DNA from 2 places in the Sphingomonas faeni genome. Region 1 is predicted to be linked to the other one. Evidence: riboswitches for the same ligand, from Rfam matches in the RefSeq annotation. Region 1 holds a riboswitch; the other holds the start of a gene.
The links. Region 1 has a riboswitch for cobalamin ahead of QFZ54_RS10205 (TonB-dependent receptor plug domain-containing protein). Riboswitches for the same ligand answer to the same signal wherever they lie in the genome.
Positions count from the first base shown of each region.

Region 1 (5,887 bases):
GGTGATCCTCTCGCGCTCGGGAGAGCGCCGGTTGGCCGTTCGAGGCGGAGGGGCCGCCGTCGACCGGCAGGTTGACCCCGGTTATATAGTGCGCGTCGGCACCAGCCAAAACGCGGTGGCGTCGGCGATGTCCTCAGGCCGTGCGTGAAGTGCCTTTGGCGGACCTTGGATGGCACGGCGCGCGTTGATGCGCTCAAACCTGTTCTCGGAGATCATCATGCTCGCATCCTTCCTGATGGGCCTCGTCGGCGGCCAACGTGCGATGACGCCGCTCGCCGCAGTCGCCATCGCCGCCGCTCGCGACGAACTGCCCGCCGACAATGGCGCGCCAAAGCTGCTGTCGCATCCCGTCGTCGCAGCGGGCGCGCTGGCGCTCGCGATCGGCGAGATGGCGGGGGACAAGCAGAAGACGGCGCCCGACCGGATCGTCGCGATCGGTCTTGCGGCGCGGTTCGTAACCTCGGCGATCGCGGGCGCATCGCTCGTCCCGCGGCGGCAGCGATGGTTGGGTGCGGCGGTCGGCGGATTGACCGCGGTGGCGGCGTCCTATCCCGGCTGGCGTGCGCGGATGGCGGCAATGTCGAAATACGGCCAGACGCCGACCGGGTTCGTCGAGGATGTGGCGGTTCTCGCGGGCGCGGCGGCAATTGCGCGAAACGCCGCGAAACTTGGGGCTGCCTGACGTCGGAGGCGTATTCCGGGCGAGCGGAAAAGCTGCCATGCCGCGGCGATGATACGTATCTCACTCTCTACGCTCGCCTTCGTGTTGATTTCGTCTGGTAGCGCCGTCGCGCAGACGACCGCGACGCCTGCCGACCAATCGGCTGACATCGTCGTTACCGGGCGCGGACTTGCCGATGCGCCCGGTGATCGCGCCTACGACATCGTCACGATCGACCGCGATCGGATCCAGGCGAACGCAAGCAACCGGCTGGAGAGCGTGCTGGCCGACGTCGCGGGGCTCCAGCAATTCCGGCGCTCGGACTCGCGCAGTGCCAACCCGACCAGCCAGGGAATTTCGCTGCGCGGGATCGGCGGCAATGCGTCGAGCCGGGCGCTGCTGATCTTCGACGGTGTACCGCAGGCGGATCCGTTCGGAGGGTGGGTCGCGTTTCCGGCGTATGCGACGGGGCGGCTCGGGCGCATCCGTGTGACGCGTGGCGGCGGGAGCGGGTATCAGGGGCCGGGTGCGCTGGCCGGGTCTGTCGAGCTGGAAAGTGCGGCGCCGGATCAGGCGGCACCGTTCCAGGGCAGCGTTGCGTATGGCAGCCGCGATTCGGTCGATGCGCAGGGCTCTGCGGCGCTGGTGCGGGGCTCGGGGTTTGCGACCTTGTCCGGAGCTTACGCGCGAGGAGATGGCTTCACCCCGACGGTCGATGAGAGCCGCGGGATCGTCGATCGTCCGGCGCCATATGAGCAGGCGTCGGGGGCGCTACGGACGGTGGTCGGTATCGACGCGAAGACCGAACTGCAGATGAATGCGAGTGCGTTCACCGATCGGCGCGACCGGGGGAGCGACTTCACCGACAATAAGAGTGAGGGGGCGGATGCGAGCGTCCGGCTGATCGGGCGCGGGCGCTGGGGGTATTCAGCGCTGGCGTATCTGCAGACGCGGGCGTTCGCGAGCAGCTTCAACAGCATCAATGCCGCGCGGACGACCGCGATCCAGTCGCTCGACCAATATAATACGCCGGCGACCGGGCTCGGCGGGCGGATCGAGGTCCTGCCGCCGCTGGGCGAGAGCATTACGCTTCGCCTCGGGGCGGATGTTCGCGATGTCAGCGGCAAGACGCAGGAGCTTTATACCTTCGTCAACGCGGCGCCGACGCGGCGGCGCGAGGCTGGGGGGAGCACGACGACGACGGGCGTGTTCGCGGATGGGAGCCTGGTGGCGGGCGACTTCACGTTCAGTCTTGGCGGACGGGTCGATTGGTGGTCGATCGATGGCGGCTATCTGTCCGAACGGCCGCTCGTGGGCGGCGCTGCGTTGACCGATCTTCGGTATGCGGATCGAGACGGCAGCGAGACCACCGGCCGGGCGGGCGTGGCGTACCAGCCGGTCGAGGCGATTACGCTGCGGGTTGCCGGGTATCGCGGGTGGCGGTTGCCGACGCTCAATGAGCTGTATCGGCCGTTCCGGGTCGGCAACGACGCGACCGCGGCGAATGCGCTGCTGTCGCCGGAGCGGCTGACCGGCGTCGAGGGCGGGGTCACGCTGACGCCTGCGCCGGGGGTGAGCATCGCCGCGACGTATTTCTACAACCGGCTGAAGGATGCCGTGGCGAACGTCACGACGACCAATCCGGTACAGGTGTTGCCGGGGGTAGCAACCTACCGCGTTCGCCAGAACCTTGATGCGATCCGCGCGCATGGGTTCGAGCTGGATGCGTCATATCGGCCCGGTCCGGTCGGCATGCAGGCGTCGTGGTCGCATACGAACTCGACGGTCGAAGGGTCTGGGATCACCGCCGCGTTGGATGGCTTGCGACCGGCGCAGACGCCGCGCGATCAGGTGTCGGGAACGGTCGACTGGCGGCGCGATGCGGCGGCGGTGTCGCTGACGGTGCGGCATATCGGACAGCAGTTCGACGACGACCAGAATACGCGGGTGCTCGATCCGGCGACCACGCTGGATGCGTATGCGGCTTTGCCGATCATGCGGTCGCTGGTTGCGGAGTTCCGGGCGGAGAATTTCCTGAACGAGCGTGTCGAGGCGGGCATCAGCGGCGCGAACATCGTCGAGCGCGCGACGCCGCGGACGATCTGGGTAGGGTTGCGCTACGGGCTTCGGTAAATTCAACTCGCCCCGCCAATAAAACGAAGGCAGCGTGTTTCCCCGCGAAGGCGGGGACCCAGACTGGGCTCCCGCCTTCGCGGGAGAATAAGGAAGGGAAAGCGACGTCCCGACCAACACGCCACCACCCCGGCGAAGGCCGGGGCCCAATTGGAAAGGTGGCAATAACGAGCCACCGTGCTCCGCTATCGACGTCTCCCAATTGGGCCCCGGCCTTCGCCGGGGTGGTGCGATGGACCGTGAACCTGCTGACCCAGCGCTACCCGCCCTCAGGCGGGGGAGGATGAGTAGGCTCCGCGTTGACCCGTGCATACGCTGCGACTAATGCCACCACCGTGAAGGGTTCCCGGCGACGGGATCAAAAGGGAAGTCGGTGCGCGGATATGTCCGCAAGACCGGCGCTGTACCCGCAACTGTGACCGGATAGCGGCCACCCCGATATGCCACTGGGTTTCGACCTGGGAAGGCGGGGTGGGCGCGGTGACCCGGAAGCCAGGAGACCTGCCTCTCACGGTCGATCCACTGCGCGGGCGGGTGTCCGGCGCGGACGAGTGCTCCGGTCCAGCCGGGTTTCCTCGAGCGAGAGACGTCTGCCGCTCCCGCGAATGGTCGCGGGCGGTTCTGCCAGGACGTGCCCCATGACGAAATTCTTCCTTCTGCTGAGCGCCGCGGCGATTGCAGCGCCTGCTCATTCCCAGACTAGTCCCGATAGCGACGCCCCCGAAGTCGTCGTCACCGCGACCCGCGCCGCGCAACCGCTAAGCGAAATCGGCCAGGCGGTAACGGTCATCGACCGTGCCGAAATCGAGCGTCGGCAGACCACCGTGCTATCCGACCTGCTCGCGACCACGCCCGGCGTCACGGTGACCCGCAACGGCACGGTCGGCGCGCTTACCAGCGTCCGCATCCGCGGCGCCGAGGCGGACCAGACCTTGGTCGTGATCGATGGCGTCCGCGTCAACGATCCGTCGTCGACCGGCGGTGGCTTCAACTTCGGCAATTTGCTGTCGAGCTCGGTCGAGCGGATCGAGGTGTTGCGCGGGCCGAACTCGGTGCCGTGGGGCAGCCAGGCGATCGGCGGCGTCGTCAACATCATCACCGCCGCGCCGACCGAAGGCGTGCAGGCGCGCGCCAACGCCGAATACGGCTATGCCGACAGCGTGTTCGCGAGCGCCGGCGTGTCGGGCAAGTCGGGTCCTGTGTCCGGATCGCTGACCGGCGGATATTTGCGCACCGACGGCATCTCGTCGGCGACTAGCGGCACCGAGCGCGACGGCTATCGCCAATATGGCGCTACCGGGCGGGTCGGCGTCGAGTTCGCGCCGGGCATCGGCCTCGACCTGCGTGGCTATTTCGCGGACAGCCGTGTTGCGATCGACGGATTCCCGGCACCCGATTACGTGTTCGCCGACACCCCCGAATATTCGAAAACGCGCGAGGCGTACGGTTATGCCGGGCTGCACGCGAACCTCGCCGATGGTCGGTTCAACAACCGCGTGGCGTTCACGATCGCCGATATCAACCGCGACAATTACGACCCGAGCTTTGGTAACGATCCGTCGTTCATCGGTCGCGGCCGTAGCGAGCGCTATGAATATCAGGGTGACTTCCGGCCACTCGACCAGGTGCGCGTCGTTGCAGGCGTCGAGCGCGAAGACAGCCGCTTCAACGACGGCTTCACCTTCGCGGATACCGGGATCACCAGCGTGTATGGCCAGCTGATCGTCAAGCCGCTCGACGTCCTTACGATCACCGGCGGCGTCCGCAACGACGATCACGACGATTTCGGCAGCCACACCACGTTCGGCGCGAACGCCGCGCTGGCATTGCGCACCGGCACCACCGTCCGGGCAAGCTACGGCGAAGGCTTCAAGGCACCGACCTTGTACCAGCTCTTCTCCGACTACGGGAATCGCGACCTCGATCCGGAGACCGCGCGCAACTTCGATATCGGCGTCGAACAGGCGTTTCTCGGTAATCGTGCCCGCGTCGGCGTTACCTATTTCAATCGCCGCACGCGCAACCAGATCGACTTCCGGGATTGCAGCCCGAGCGAGCTGACGACGCCCGGTTCGATCTGCGCCAACCGTCCGTTCGGCGTCTACGACAACGTCGCGCGTGCCGAAGCGGACGGCGTCGAATTCACCCTCGCGCTGCGCCCGGTCGATGCGCTGACGCTGACCGCGAACTACAGCTATATCGACACTGAGAACCGCTCGGTCGGCGACGATTTCGGCAATGACCTCGCGCGCCGTCCCAAGCAGACCGCGAGCGTCAATGCCGATTACCGGTTCGCGTTCGGCCTGTCGGTCGGTGGCACCGTGACGGTGGTCGGCGACAGCTTCGACGACGTCGGCAACACCACGCGCCTCGACGGCTATGCACTGGCCGGCGTGCGTGCGGAACTGCCGATCTGCGAGCGGTTCGCGGTCTATGGCCGCGTCGATAACCTGACCGACACGCGGTACGAGACGATCGCGGGCTACGGCAATTACGGCCGCGCGGCCTATGGCGGCGTGCGGTTGCGCCTGAAGTGAGGCACGGGGCGATCCTACTCGCGCTCCTGCTCGGGGGCTGCGCACAGTCCCCCATATCGGGCGGCGGCGGGGGGATCGTCTCGACCAATCCGTGCGTGGACGCGGTGCTGATCCGTATCCTGCCGCCCGCGCAAATCGCTGCGATCAGCCATTATTCGCAAGACCCATCCGCGACCTCGATCCCGATCGCCGTCGCGCGGCGGTTTCGCGGGATCGCCGGGACTGCGGAGGAAGTGATCGCGCTGCACCCCGATCTGGTCATCGCCAGCACCTACACCCCGCCCGCGACCCAGGCGGCGTATGCGCGGGCCGGTCTGAAGACGCTTCTGGTGGGCATCCCGGACTCGATCGCCGAGAGCCAGGCGCAGGTTACCCAGATCTCGGAAGCTGCCGGCGCACCGATGGGCGGCGCGCGGATCAATGCCGAGATCGATCGTGCAGTGACGCGCTGGAGCCGCACGAATGGACCCTCGCCGAACGCTCTGCTCTACATCAGCGGCGATCTTGCGACCGGGGGAAGCACGTTGCTGAACGAGATGATGACCCGCGTCGGCTT
Region 1 is NZ_JAUSZF010000001.1:2,200,894-2,206,780, reverse strand. It holds partial or broken gene QFZ54_RS20600 (3-oxoacyl-ACP reductase) at 20-144, opposite strand; gene QFZ54_RS10215 (DUF4126 family protein) at 218-682, shown strand; gene QFZ54_RS10210 (TonB-dependent receptor) at 731-2,794, shown strand; cobalamin riboswitch at 3,118-3,317, shown strand; gene QFZ54_RS10205 (TonB-dependent receptor plug domain-containing protein) at 3,433-5,331, shown strand; gene QFZ54_RS10200 (ABC transporter substrate-binding protein) at 5,328-5,887, shown strand, end outside.

Region 2 (5,887 bases), 1.1 Mb from region 1:
CGGTGGAACCGAGCCTCCGGGGTGGGGTTAGAGGAATTCCGGGGGCGTGCCAATGCACTCCACCTCCGTCATCCTGACGAAAGTCAGGACCCAGAGCCACGCACGATTCGGTGCTTGGCTCTGGGTCCCGGGTCGAGCCCGGGATGACGAAGGTAATATTACCCGTGCACCACCTCGATCTCGTCGAAGCGTTTCCAGCGGTAGATGGCGAAGCTCAGGACCCAGCACAGCACGAACAGGCCGATGATCGCGAAGCCGAGGCCGTTGAAGTTCTCGCCGAGTGCGGCTGCCAGATCCCAGATGCCGCCGGTCAGGCCGAGCTTTGCGCCGAGCAGCGCGAGCGTCTCGATACCTCCGATCGCGATCGCGACTATGGCGGAGATCAGCGTGATGGTGATGTTGTAATAGAGCTTGCGGATCGGCTTCACGAACGCCCATTCGTACGCGCCTAGCATGACGACGCCGTCCGCCGTGTCGACCAGCGCCATGCCGGTCGCGAACAGCACGGGGAGGACGAGCACGGTGCCGATCGACAGACCGTCGGCGGCCTGGCTCGCGGAAAGGCCGAGGATCGCGACCTCCGTGGCGGTGTCGAAGCCGAGGCCGAACAGGAAGCCGAGCGGGGCCATGTGCCAGCTTCGGGTCACCAGCCGGAACATCGGGCGAAACAGCCGCGCGAGCAGGCCGCGACTGCCGAGCAGCAGGTCGAGATCCTCCTCGACATAGGTGCCGCCGCCGCGGACGTGGCCGAAGGTGCGCCAGACCGAGCGGAGGATGATGAGGTTCATCGCGGCGATCGTGAAGAGGAACAGCGCGGAGATCATCGTCGCGACCACGCCGCCGACCTGCTTGAACGCCTCGAACTGCGACAGTGCGCTGGCGGTGAGTGCGATCGCGACGGCAGCGATGAGCACGATCCCCGAATGGCCGATCGCGAACCAGAAGCCGACGGCGATCGGGCGCTGGCCTTCCTGCATGAGTTTGCGGGTTACGTTGTCGATCGCGGCGATGTGGTCGGCGTCGACTGCGTGACGCAGGCCCAATCCCCAGGCGAGCAAGGTCGTGCCGAGCATGAGGGGCTGCGCGTGGAACAGCGAGAATGCCCAGCCCCAGGCGGCGATATTTGCCGCGACCAGCCCTGCGAACAGCCAGCCGATGCGCTTGCGGGTCGAAACCCGCGTCGATCTCTCGAATGTTGAAGTCGTCATGCACAAACCCCGCAGCGTCCGACGAGGACCGGGGCCTGCCGCGAACGGCCGGGACATACGACGACCGGACGCCATGAGCGGCCGACGCACGACGCCGATGCGGCCCCCGCCACATGGTCGTCGCTCAGCCAGTGTCACGCAGGCGGCGTTCACCGTGCCTCGGCCACCCCCTGGACCGGGACAAGAGCGACCAGACGCCGGCAGGTCTCCTGGCTCGCGGGTCGTTGCTCGATGCACGCCTTCCCAGGCTTTGCGGCCCAGTGGCTGCCCTCGCGTAGAGGGCTCGTGCGTCTCGCTCGCCGCTTACAGTTGCAGGGACAGCCGCGGCATAGGACGGCGAACCGTCCGCACCGCATTCCCAATCAAGCCCTTCCGGGCACCGACGCGATCACGGGAAACGGCTGGAAGCCGCATCCCGCGCGATCGGTACCCTGCTTTCGCCAATGTGCCAACGGGCGTGCCAACGGGCGTGCTATTTCGCGACGCCCAGCTGTTGCAGCATGAACGCCTGCCATTCCGAATTCTGGCGATAGCGTTCGAAGCGGCCGGACTTGCCTCCGTGCCCTGCCTCCATGTTGACGCGGAACAGCAGCGGGTTCTTGTCGGTCTTCAGTTCGCGGAGCTTGGCGACCCATTTGGTCGGCTCGTAATATTGCACCTGGCTGTCCCATAGCCCGGTGCCGACGTAGAGTGCCGGATACGCCGTCGCCTTGACGTTGTCGTACGGCGAGTAGCTCAGCATGTAGTCGTACGACGCCTTCTGCGCGGGGTTGCCCCATTCGTCGTACTCGAACGTCGTCAGCGGGATCGACGCGTCGAGCATCGTCGTAACCACGTCGACGAACGGGACCTGCGCGATGATCAGTTTGTAGTCCGCCGGCGCCATGTTCGCGACGCCGCCCATCAGCAGCCCGCCCGCACTGCCGCCCATCGCCGCGACGCGGTCCTTGGCGGCGTATTTTTGCGCGACGAGATAGCGGGTGACGTCGATGAAGTCGGTGAAGCTGTTCTTCTTGTTGAGCAGGTGGCCGTCGTCATACCAGCCGCGGCCCATCTCCTGCCCGCCGCGGATATGCGCAATCGCGTAGACGACGCCGCGATCGAGCAGGTCTATGCGGCCAGGGTCGACGGCGGGGTCGCTCGAGATGCCGTAGCTGCCATAGGCGTATTGGAAGAGCGGCGCGGTGCCGTCGCGCTTGGTGCCCTTGGCGTAGACCAGCGATACGGGGATCCGCGTGCCGTCTCGCGCGGGCGCCCAGACGCGTTCGGTGACGTATTTTGCGGGGTCGTATCCCGGCACCGGGGCGACCTTCAGCGCGCGCCGCTCGCCGGTTTTGGCGTTGACCTCGTAGGTGGTGGTCGGCGTGACTAGCGATCCATAGGTGTAGCGGACCCACGGCGTTGCGATTTCCTCGTTGACGTCGAGCGACATGCGATAGGCGGGTTCGTCGGCGGTGACCGCAGTCGACTTGCCCGCATCGTTCAGGACGCGGATCATGCGGTTGCCGCCCTCGCGTTGGTCGATCGCGACGAAGCCTTCGAAGGGCTTGAAGCCCTCGATGAAGACGGTGTCGCTGGCGGGCGTCAGGTCGCGCCATGCGGCCGTTCCCTTGGCGAGATCGGCATCGGCGACGGTGACGAGCTTGTAGTTCTTCGCGTCCTTGTTGGTGCGGATGATCCAGCGGTTGCCGATGTGATCCGCGCCGTAGCGGAACTCGCGCGCCCTTGGGGCGACGATCGTGAAGCTGGTTGGCGCGGCGGCGGCAGCGCAGCGTTGCTCGTCGCTGACCGTGCTGCTCACGCCGATGCAGACGAACTTGTCATCGGCGGTGCGCGAGACGCCCATCGAGTAGGTGTCGTCCTTTTCTTCGTACAGCAACCGGTCGCTGGCGGCGGGTGTGCCGAGGACGTGCGCCTTCACGCGGTAGCCCCGGAGCGTCACCGGGTCCTTCTCGACATAGAGAATGGTCTTGTTGTCGTCCGCCCAGACGACGTTCGGCTCGATGTTCGAGAGCGTGTCGGCGATCGCCGCACCGGTGGCGAGGTCCTTCACCTTGAGGACGTATTGGCGACGGCCGACGGTGTCTTCGGCCCAGGCGACGCGGGCGTTGTCGGGGCTCACCGCCCAGTCGCTGAGCGCGAAGAAGCTGTGGCCCTTCGCCATCGCCGGCTCGTCGAACAGCGTTTCGGCGGGCGCGGTGCGGCTGCCCTTGCGGCGCTCCAGGATCGGGTAATCCGCGCCGGTCTGGAACCGTGAGCCGTAATAATAGCCGTTCTTCGCATACGGCGCCGAACTGTCGTCCTGCTTGATATGCGAGACGGTCTCTTCGTAAAGCTTGGCCTGGAGCGGCTTCAGCGAGGCGAGCTCCGCGTCGGCATAGGCGTTCTCGGCGGCAAGATAGGCGAGCATCTCGGGGTTCTTCCGCGTGTCGTCGCGCAGCCAGTAATAGTCGTCCTCGCGCGCGCCATTGGGCGACGTCACCTGGAACGGCTTCTTCGCCACGCGCGGGGGCTGGACCTGCGCCACCGCCGCCGTCGAGACCAGCGCCACGCCGGCCAGCATCATGTACCGTATCGTCATTGTGCGACTCCCTGTGTTGCCGCAGTTGCTGTGGCCGGCTTCCGGTATCGATCGAACCAGGCGATGATCGCCGACGCCTTGGCCGCGGATTGCGACGGGCGTGCGGCGAGGCCGCCGTGGCTTGCGCCCGGCACCTTCACCAGCGCGGTCGGCACGCCGCGGATCTGGAGCGCCGCGTAATATTGCTCGGATTCGCTCACCGGCGTCCGGAAATCGTCGCCACCGACCACCACCAGCGTCGGTGTCTTGACGTTGCCGACGATGCTCAACGGCGAGCGGTTCCAATAGCTCATCGGATCCTCCCACGGCAGCTTGGTGAACCAGTAGCGCGAGGTGAACAGCGTGTTGTCCATCGTCAGCGCCTCGCTGATCCAGTTGATCACCGGTTTCTGCGTCGCGGCGGCCTTGAACCGGTCGGTCTTGCCAACGATCCAGGCGGTCAGCAGCCCGCCGCCAGAGCCGCCGGTCACGAACAGATTGTCGGGATCGGCGGTACCCTCCGCGATCGCCGCATCGACCGAGGCGATCAGGTCGTCGTAATCGGCCGCCGGATAGGTCTTGTCGATCAGGTTGGCGAACTCGGCGCCATAGGAGGTCGAACCGCGCGGGTTGGTCCAGAGCACGGCGTACCCGGCCGCGGCGTAAAGCTGCATGTCGGTCGCGAAGCCGGGGCCGTAGGCGGCGTTCGGGCCGCCGTGGATTTCGAGGATCAGCGGTACGCGCTGGCCTGCGACGCGTCCCGGCGGGGTGGCGAGCCAAGCGTCGATCGGCCGACCATCTGGCGCGGTCACCGCGATCTTGCGGACCGGCGCAAGGGCCTTCGATCCGGTCAGCACCGAGTTGAGCGTCGTCAGCCGCCGCGGCTTCCCGCCCGCCAGCACCCAGACGTCGGCGGGTGCGCTCGCATCGCCGCCGGTATAGGCGATGGTGCCGCCCTTCGAGACGGAGAACTCGCCGCCGGTATAGGGCCGGTCGAGCCCGCCGCCCGCGACATTGTCGATCAGCGGCGTGACGCGGCCATCGATACCGATGCGCGCAACGCGGCGCTGGCCGTGATCGTCATAGCTCGCATACAGGCTGCGGCCGTCGGCGGCCCACACCGCGTCCTCGATTCCGCGGTCGAGCGTGGCGGTTAGGGAGCGCGGCGACGCGGCACCGCTGTCGCCGACATACAGCTCTGTGTTCTCGTAGCTGCGGCGCTTGTCGTCGAAGCCGAGCCACGCGATCTTCGAGCCATCTGGCGACACGCGCGGCTGCGCGTCGGGACCGTCGCGCGTCGTCAGCGTCCGCAGCGCGCCGCTGGTGGCATCGACCGCGATCACGTCGGAGTTCATCACCTGCCGATCGGCGGCGGGCCCACGGATCGCCGCGAAGACGATGCTGCGGCCATCGGGCGTCCATGACAGCGGGCCGCCATCGTCAAACTTGCCGTATGTGAGCTGCCTTGCCGCGCCGCCGTCCGCGCCCACCACGAACAGATGGTCGTAGCCCGGCTTTACATAGCCCGGCCCGTCGTTGCGGTAGTTGACCCGATCGATGATCGTCAGCGGCTCGGCCCATTTCGCGCCCTCGGGCTTAGGTGGCTGCATGCCGAGCTTGGTCCCCTCGCCTGCTACCGTTGCGATATAGGCGAGCTTGGTGCCGTCGGGCGACCAGGCGAGCGCCTGCGGATCGCCGGGGAAGCTCGTCACGCGCGCGCTCTGCGCACCGCCGATCCAGCGGACGAACAGCTGCGATCCTTCGCCCTCGCGTGCGGTATAGGCGATGCGCGCGCCGTCCGGCGACCAGCGCGGGCTGCTGCCATCCGTCGCGAACGGCGTCTGGCGGCCGCTCGCGACGTCGATAAGCCACAGCGACGACTGCATCCTGTCGGTCATCACGTCGCCGGTGCGGCGGACATAGACGATCGTCTTGCCGTCCGGGCTGATCTGCGGGTCCGCCGCGATCGTCAGGCCGAACAGGTCGCTGCCGGTGAAGCTGCGCGTCGGACCGTCCGGTAGTGGCGCGGACGGCTGCTGTTGGGCAAAGGCCGGCGTCGCCGCGAGCAAGAGTAGAGCTAGGGTCAAGCGCAACGAACGGCTCCTTCGAATGAACCGCG
Region 2 is NZ_JAUSZF010000001.1:1,134,123-1,140,009, forward strand. It holds gene QFZ54_RS05310 (HoxN/HupN/NixA family nickel/cobalt transporter) at 159-1,208, opposite strand; cobalamin riboswitch at 1,391-1,607, opposite strand; gene QFZ54_RS05315 (S9 family peptidase) at 1,681-3,789, opposite strand; gene QFZ54_RS05320 (alpha/beta hydrolase family protein) at 3,786-5,861, opposite strand.
Region 2: linked by a shared signal. The riboswitch ahead of QFZ54_RS05310 (HoxN/HupN/NixA family nickel/cobalt transporter) and the one ahead of QFZ54_RS10205 (TonB-dependent receptor plug domain-containing protein) in region 1 are both predicted to bind cobalamin.